Regions from separate parts of the Bacillus sp. JK62 genome, predicted to be linked through region 2. Evidence: riboswitches for the same ligand, from Rfam matches in the RefSeq annotation. Region 2 holds a riboswitch; the other holds the start of a gene.
The links. Region 2 has a riboswitch for glycine ahead of gcvT (glycine cleavage system aminomethyltransferase GcvT). Riboswitches for the same ligand answer to the same signal wherever they lie in the genome.

Region 1: linked by a shared signal. The riboswitch ahead of ACWJJ4_RS00635 (amino acid permease) and the one ahead of gcvT (glycine cleavage system aminomethyltransferase GcvT) in region 2 are both predicted to bind glycine.

The regions. Positions count from the first base shown of each region.
Region 1 covers NZ_JBSJQA010000001.1:119,750-124,270, forward strand. The annotation lists gene fbp (fructose-1,6-bisphosphatase) at 1-1,578, opposite strand, end outside; glycine riboswitch at 1,877-1,957, shown strand; gene ACWJJ4_RS00635 (amino acid permease) at 2,103-3,440, shown strand; gene ACWJJ4_RS00640 (Fic family protein) at 3,590-4,521, shown strand, end outside.
Region 2 covers NZ_JBSJQA010000002.1:485,133-489,653, reverse strand. The annotation lists gene gcvPB (aminomethyl-transferring glycine dehydrogenase subunit GcvPB) at 1-391, opposite strand, end outside; gene gcvPA (aminomethyl-transferring glycine dehydrogenase subunit GcvPA) at 384-1,730, opposite strand; gene gcvT (glycine cleavage system aminomethyltransferase GcvT) at 1,745-2,845, opposite strand; glycine riboswitch at 3,024-3,124, opposite strand; gene ACWJJ4_RS07705 (DEAD/DEAH box helicase) at 3,269-4,521, shown strand, end outside.

The sequences.
Region 1 (4,521 bases), on a different contig from region 2:
ATGGCCGTGATCCGGATTGAGGCCGAATTCCTTCAGGATGTTTCGGCAGGTTGCCTCGTCTTCACGCAAATAGTAATACGGGTTTTTCTTTTCTTTATGCGTTTCCTTCTCTTTAATGAAATACCTCTCAAAGGTTGTCATGGCCCGTTTTCCGAAGAGGGAGGAGTATTCGCCTGTCCATAAGTACCACGTCATATCTGTCGCCAGATCATCGGTTTCTTCCGGATGGGCAAACGCTTCACGTAAGAACCGTTCAAATACATCGAGCAGCTCACGGCCCGCATAAGCTTTATCCTCTATCATCATCGTTTCCATGCTTCCGTTTTCATCGACGGGAATACAGCCGTGAATCAACAGGTTGCCGTTATATTTCAGATACAGGCTGCCTTTTTTCATCATAAAATTCATATGGCGGCCCAGCTTTTCGGAGTGCTGGACAGAAAACAGCAGCTTGTCCATGACTTCTGCTTCTTCTTCTAACAGCTCGTCAGGCTGTTTGGGATTCACCGTCGCAAAGCAGGTGTTTTCCAGTTGATACGTTTTTCCGTTCAGCGTGATTTCATTGCGGTCATAATCAATCTTTTCCAGTAACAGCCGTTCTTCCATATTAAAGTTCGGCCGTCTCTTAATAATCGGGCTCTCAAGCTTGAATTGGATCATCGCGATCGCCTGATGAATTTTTGTGATTTGTTTAATCTCATCTTCCGGTCTGTTTTCGTCCGCTTTCGGGCGGAAAGCCGGGTTATCATCGTAATATTTTTCGGCAAGGTTCAATAGCGGTCTCAGATTGATGCCGTAAACGTCTTCAATAATATCCAGATTGTCATAGCGGGCACAGATGCGGATAATATTTGCCAGGCATACTTTTGAGCCGGAATAAGCGCCTATCCAGAGAACATCATGATTCCCCCATTGAATATCCACTGAATGATAGTTGATCAGTTCTTCCATGATTTTATCCGGCTGCGGTCCGCGGTCGTAAATATCGCCGACCACATGCAGATGGTCGACCACCAATCGCTGCGTGCTGTAGGCAAGACCGGTGATCAGCTTATCGGCCTGGCCGAGCGCAATGATCTGTTCTATGATTTCGGAGTAGTATTGTTCCTTGTTGGCGGCTTGTTCTGTTTTGTACAGCAGCTCTTCGGAAATATAAGCAAATTGGGCGGGCAGTGCTTTGCGCAATTTGGAGCGGGTGTACTTGGAAGAACAATAAGAAACGAGCTTAATCATCCGATGAATCGTTTCTTTATACCACTCGTTTAATGCCTCTTTCGTATCAAAATTATGTTTGATCAGCTTCAGTTTGTCTTCCGGGTAATAGACCAAAGCCGCCAGTTCATCAATTTCTCTATCGTAAATGACGCCGCTGAAAATATCGCGGATCTTCTCTTTTACTCTTCCTGAACCGTTCCGCAGCACGTGCTGGAATGCCTGATACTCCCCGTGCAGATCACTGACGAAATGCTCGGTTCCTTTCGGCAGGTTCAGTATCGCTTTCAGATTAATGATTTCCGTGACCACTTTTTCTTCACAATCGTATTTTTGTGCGAGCAGATCTAAATATTTGGTTTCCAATCTCGTCCATCCCCTTTTTATTTACGAGCAATTGTATGATAAAGTGAATTTAAAGTATGACATAATGTTTAAATGATTAGACCTTATATGATAGTACCGCATAACGCCTTTTTGAGACAATGAAAACGGAAAATACGGCGCTTCAGGCATCGAAAATTGGACCGGGATAACGCCGTGAGCTCATCCCCCTATTGACAATGAATTCAACTTCCATTAAAATAAAAAGTTAGCTGATAGTTATTTCTATCGGAAACTTAATACGTAGCAGGCTATGATTGCTGTGGGTCGCACTACAGCAGGAGCGGCTTCTGGAGAGACCGCGGGTTTTCCGCGGCGCCGAAGGGTTCACAATCTCAGGCAAAAGGACAGAAGAGTACCGAATATGTATTTGTCATGCTGTTGATTGTCAGCGGCGCAAATATAATTTGATATTCTTATGACCATGAGATTGGAGGGCATCCAATCTCTTTTTTTATTGGCTTTTTTTGCTCGTCGTTCACTAGAGAGGTAAGGAGGAGTCAGATGTGGAGCAGCGAGAGCTAAAGAGGGACTTATCGAATCGGCACGTGCAGCTGATCGCCATTGGCGGCACGATCGGCACCGGATTGTTTTTAGGGTCCGGTAAGGCGATTCAGCTGGCGGGTCCTTCTATCATCTTTGCGTATTTTATTGTAGGTATTGCGCTTTTTTTCGTCATGCGGGCGCTGGGAGAACTGCTGTTATCTAAAGCGGGGTACCAATCATTAACGGATATAGCCGAGGCGTATTTAGGACCGCGTGCAGCGTTTGTCACCGGCTGGACCTATTGGTTTTGCTGGATTATGACGGCTATGGCGGATGTGATCGCCGTCGGTGTGTATGTGAAATATTGGTTTGATATTCCGCAGTGGATTCCGGCACTTATCTGTTTGCTCATTTTATTAGGGCTTAATCTGTTAACGGTTAAGATTTTTGGAGAATTGGAGTTTTGGTTCGCCTTAATTAAGGTAGTCACGATTCTCGCGTTAATTGTCATCGGGGTGGTTCTGCTGGTGATTGGGTTCAAAACGCATACCGGAACGGTTTCAGCGGCGAATCTGTGGGAGTACGGCGGCTTGTTTCCGAACGGATTTTCAGGCTTTTTGCTTTCGTTCCAGATGGTGATCTTCGCCTATGTCGGTGTGGAATTAGTGGGTGTATCAGCGGCGGAAACGTCAAATCCGAAAAAAAATATTCCGTCCGCTATCAATAAAATTCCATTGCGGATTTTATTTTTCTACGTCGGGGCATTGATCATTCTTTTATGTATTAATCCGTGGATGCAGCTGAATGCAACGGAAAGTCCATTTGTAAAGACCTTCAGTCTGGTCGGCATTCCGTTGGCCGCGGGAATTATTAATTTTGTCGTATTAACGTCTGCCGCTTCTGCTTGTAACAGCGGGATGTTTTCAACAAGCCGGATTTTGTATAACTTAAGCAAAACGAAACAGGCGCCGGCAAGTTTTGCGAAGCTGAATAAAAATCATGTGCCGAGCCGCGCGTTATGGATATCGGTTATTGTGCTGTCAGCTGGCGCTCTTTTAAGCAAATTGATACCGGAAGCGGCCTTTGGCATCGTGACCACCATCAGCGCGATTTGTTTCATTTGGGTGTGGGGCGTGATTCTTGTCTGTCATATCAGATACAGGAAAACCCGTCCGGACTTACACGCAAGCTCGTCTTTCAAGGCGCCGTTTGCGCCGTTTATCAATTACGCCGTGCTGTCGCTGTTTGCCGTCATTCTGGTGATTATGCTGTTTGCGGATGCGACGCGCCCGGCTTTGCTGCTGACGCCGCTGTGGTTTATTGGATTATTTCTCATCTATCGGGCGAGAGGGAGATAGACAGATTGAATGGCTTCAGACGGTGTACTGCCATGCAGTATGCCGTTTTTTGTTTTGATTGGAAAGCGAGAATATTTGTTAGAAATCAGGCTATAATGATTGTATAATTTAAAAAAAGTGTATAATTTTAAATTAAGCGAGGTGATGATATGAAGTATGAGAAGTTATCTAAGCTTTTTTATAAAATGGATGCTGATTCATATGAGAAAGAATTTAAAAAGAGAACGAGCAGCTATGGCAGTTATTCAACATCATTAAACATACGGGGGTTCCGAAAAGGCCGACCCACGGACGATTCATTTGAGCTATTCTATGTAAATACACATAGTCTCATGAAGCTGAATAATGAAGTGTTGTTAAACAGTTCCAAAATTTCATCCCTTATCAGTCAGCTCCCCGAATTTGCCGTCAAACCTTATTTTGATAAATTAATTATTAATGAAGCACAGAGTAATAATGAAATTGAAGGAATTCGCAGTACAAAAAAAGAATTGAAAGAGGCTCTTAAAGCGTTAGAACAATCCGAGCCCTCACATAAGCGGTTTGTCGGATTGATGAAAACATATCAATTTATAGACCGAATTCCGTCGTTTACAAGCATTCATGACTTTAGGGAATTATACGACGAGCTGGTCGCAGATGAAATCGGAGCAGAAGATGCGCCGGATGGTGAGCTGTTCAGAAAAGGCTATGTTGAAGTGAACGATGGGAACATGACCACCCATATCGGCGTCAATTCTGAACAGAAGATAACAGAAGCGCTTGAGGCTTTAATTGCTTATCTTCATGATGAAACACATCCTCAGCTGTATCGTTACATGACAGCTCATTACTACTATGAATACATTCATCCTTTTTATGACGGCAATGGAAGAACAGGACGCCTTATCGTTGGGAGTTATTTGTCCCGATATTTAGAAAAATATTCAGCCATCACTTTTTCTTACGCAGTTAATAAGAACAAAGATAAGTATTATAAGGCATTAGAGGAAATTCCCGCACCTTTAAACCGGGGAGAGCTGACTTTTTATTTAATGGATATGCTGGAATTGCTTCTGTCAGGACAAAAAGGGATTATTGA
Region 2 (4,521 bases):
CCATGCCCGTAATCTCCTCCAAGTGTCCGCTTAAATCGTATAAAAGCTCAAGCGCCCCCTGAACTGTGTCCTCGTCCTGAAGCGGATGAATAGCGGAAAAACCTGCAAACCGGGCAATTTTTTCATTTAATTTCGGATTGTATTTCATCGTACAGGAGCCGAGCGGATAAAAGCCTGAATCAACTCCGTGGTTTCTCTTAGAAAGAGCGGTATAATGCCGCATAATATCAAGCTCTGATACTTCCGGCAGCTTTGCGTCTTCATCGCGGATATAGTCACCGGGAAGAAGGCTTTCAAGCTCTGTTTCCGGCACATCAAGCTCCGGAAGGCTGTAACCGACACGCCCTTCGCGGGACATTTCAAAAATAAGCGCCTGATCTTGATTATTCATGTTGATCCCCCAATCCCGCAATAAGCGAATCGATCTCTTCTTTCGTTCTCAGCTCTGTGACGGCAATCAGCATATGCTGATCCAGTTCCGGATACGCAAGACCTAAGTCATATCCGCCGATGATGCCGTCTTGCAGGAGCCGCCGGTTTGCTTCCTTGACGGGAAGATTCAGCCTGACGGCAAATTCATTAAATATCGGGCCGTCAAATGCTACGTGCAAGCCGGCTTTTTCCGCTTGGCGTCTCGCGTAATCAGCTTTCAATATATTTTGGCGGGCCATGTCTTTGACGCCGTTTTTTCCGAGCGCCGTCATCGCGACTGAAGCCGCTAAAGCATTCAGCGCCTGATTTGAACAAATATTAGACGTGGCTTTGTCTCTTCTGATATGCTGCTCGCGCGCCTGAAGAGTGAGAACAAAACCTCTTCGACCGTTTTCATCCTCCGTTTGGCCGACAAGCCGGCCCGGCACCTTTCTCATCAGTTTTTTCGTTACTGCAAAATAGCCGCAGTGCGGGCCGCCGAACGCCGCAGGTATGCCGAAAGGCTGCGCGTCCCCGACGACAATATCAGCTCCGTATGCCCCGGGCGGTGTCAAAATACCGAGCGCGAGCGGGTTTGAAGAAACAATCAGCTGGCTGTTTCCTTTATGTGCGAGCGGCTCAATGTCCTTTAACGGCTCGATTTGTCCGAAGAAGTTCGGATACTGAACGATCACGGCGGCCGTCTCATCACAAACGGCATGTTCCAATGCTTCAAGATCTGTGACGCCGTTTTTCGCGGGCACCTCTACAACCTCAATATATTGGCCCTTTGCGTATGTTTTCAAAACATCCCGTGATTCCGGATGAACGGCTGCGGAAATGACGATTTTTTTCTTTTTCGTATGTCCCGACGCAAGCATCGCCGCTTCCGCAAGCGCCGTTCCCCCGTCGTACATAGAGGAGTTTGCGATATCCATTCCCGTTAATTCACAGATCATCGTTTGAAATTCAAAAATCGCCTGCAGCTCCCCTTGTGAAATTTCAGGCTGGTAAGGCGTATATGCCGTGTAAAACTCTGATCGGGAAATCACATGATCGACGATAACCGGCTGGTAGTGATCGTACACTCCTGCGCCCAGAAAAGATGCATATGTAACAGCGTCTTTATTTTTCGCCGCAAGCTTTGTCAGCTCTCTCGTCAGCTCCGTTTCAGATTTTGCTTGTTTAATTTGGTAGTCTTTTTGAAACCTCACATCTTCCGGAATATCAGCAAACAGTTCATCAATTGTTTCTGCGCCGATGGCTTTCAGCATTTCTTTTTTATCCTGTTCTGTCGCGGGCAAATATCGATGCTTCATATGACTCTCCTTTTTCAGCTCTGTTTTGGACGTTTATAAAACGGTGTGCGGACAATCTTCGCTTTTACCGTTTTTTTACGGATTTCCACTTCTACTTCCGTTCCGACTTCACTGAATTCCGTTTTGATTAAGGCAAGGCCGATATTTTTCTTTAAAGTCGGAGATTGCGTGCCTGTCGTGACTTCCCCGATCGGAACACCGTCTTTTTTCACGGCGTACCCGTGTCTCGGAATCCCTTTTTCAATCATCTCAAGTCCGACCAGCTTTCGCGGGGCTCCTTTTTCTTTCTGTTCACGCAATACAGATTTCCCGAAAAAATCGGAATCTTTCTTGTGTTTCACGGCAAATCCGATTCCGGCTTCAATCGGTGTAATATCTTTCGTCAATTCCTGACCGTATAAAGCAAGCTTCGCTTCAAATCTCAGCGTATCACGGGCGCCGAGGCCGCACGGAACGAGGCCTTCATGCTCTCCCGCTGCAAGTATCTCCTTAAATAGATGAACCGCATCTTCATTGCGGCAATATAACTCAAACCCGTCTTCACCGGTATAGCCCGTTCTTGAAAGCAGGACTTGGCATCCGGCAACGTCCGCCTCGTCAATAAATGTAAACGGCTTTAAGGAGGACAAATCACATTCAGTCAGCTTCGCAAGAACCGTCTGGGCATTCGGCCCCTGAACGGCAAGCAGTGAAATCCCGTCAGACTGATTCGTCAGCGTGACGTCGCCTTCCGCATGTTCCGTCAGCCAGGCGACGTCTTTTTCAATATTAGACGCGTTTATCACGAGCAGATAGCAGCTCTCGCTTTTCTGATAGATCAGCAAATCATCGACCGTACCGCCGTCAGGATAACACATGGCGGTATAAAGCGCGTTTCCCGGCTTTAAATCGGCAACGTCATTTGTCATCATTTTTTGCAGAAAAGACAGGGCGTCTTTACCGGATACTTCAACTTCCCCCATATGAGACACATCAAACAGTCCCGCTTTTGTGCGGACGGCTTCATGCTCCTCTTTAATAGAAGAAAATTGAACCGGCAGCTCCCATCCTCCAAAATCAATCGTTTTTCCGCTGTATTCTTTATACACGTCATAAAGCGGTGTTCGTTTCAGCATCATCTTCCCCCTTCAGTCATTGGCGCATTGTAAAAACATATAAAAAAGGACAGAGAAACACCTCATGAAAATGAAGGTTTCTCTGTCCCGGCACCTGAAAGTTTACTTTATGAACATATCATAAAGACGTCCCCTTTGGTGGCCTGCTTCTTCTAAGTGCAGACACTCTCCAGAGTTGCGTCGAGCAAGAGTTCTTTTGCCTGAGAGATTCACTCCGCAGTTTGCTCCTTCGGCGCCCGGACGCCCATCTTTCGTCCGAGTCTCTCCCCTTGCTGTCATTCGCTCATATTTACCAATTTTATGGACATACTAAAGCAATATCTTTTAGTGAAATCATTACTTATATCCTACCACCCTCATTTACGTCCGGCAACAAAAATTATGATAAATCAGTTTTTTAAAAGAAAGGCGGTTTTGTTACATATGACAGCAGAGATCATATTTGATGCAAACTGGCCGGGAGAGTTTTCTGAGCGGCTGAAAACGGACGGTCCCTGGTCAAATTGGGAGATGTACAAACTGTCGGCTGAAGTCCAGCAGACCCTTGCCATTCCTGAATTCGAAGGGTTGAGGGCTCCTTTGTACCTTCCCGATTTCACTCCGCTTCCCCATCAGCTTGAGGTCGCGCAGAAAGTCGTTGAAAAAATGAACGGCAAGGCGATTTTGGCTGATGAAGTAGGGCTCGGAAAAACGGTGGAAGCGGGCCTGATTTTAAAAGAATATATGATTCGCGGGCTGGCCAAAAAAATCCTGATTCTTGTGCCGGCATCACTCGTTTCCCAGTGGGTGAAAGAGCTTCAGGAGAAGTTTTTAATACCCGCTGTTGAACAGAAGAAAAGCTATGTGTGGGAACAGTGCGATATCGTCGTTTCTTCTATTGATACGGCCAAACGCTCCCCTCACAAAGACATTGTCCTTTCTATTCCGTATGATCTCGTCATTATTGACGAGGCGCACAAGCTCAAAAACAGCAAAACGAAAAATTATGAATTTGCGAGAAGTCTTGTGAAGAAATACTGCCTGCTTCTGACGGCGACGCCGATTCAAAACCGGATCGAAGAAATCTTCAATTTAGTGTCACTGTTAAAGCCCGGCCATTTAGGAAACGAAAGCGGATTTCAAGAAACCTTCAATCAGAAGGACGGGATTGACGCTCATGAGCATTTGAAAGAACTCGTCAATAAGGTGATGATCCGCAACACGCGGAGCGACACCGGCCTTACATGGACGAAGCGCCACGTGGAAACAGTGCCGATCACCTTTTCACCGACGGAACAGGCGCTTTACGATGACATTGCCGCACTGAAAAACGGCACGGAAAAGCCCGCAAGCGCATTTTCCATTATGACGCTGCAAAGAGAGTGCTGTTCAAGCAGGGAAGCCGTGTATATGACGCTCAAAAAAATGCTTGACCAAAAAGACAAACAAGCGCCCGCATTCGATGAACAGACGATCGCTAATTTAATGGACCGCATCAATCAAGTCACGCAAAACTCAAAAGCGATTCAAGTTGTTGACTTGATCCAAAAGATTAATGACAAAGTCATTATTTTTACTGAATACAGGGCGACACAGATTTACCTGCAATGGTTCCTTCAGCAGAACGGCATAAGCTCCGTTCCGTTCAGAGGCGGATTTAAACGCGGAAAAAAAGACTGGATGAAGGATCTCTTCCG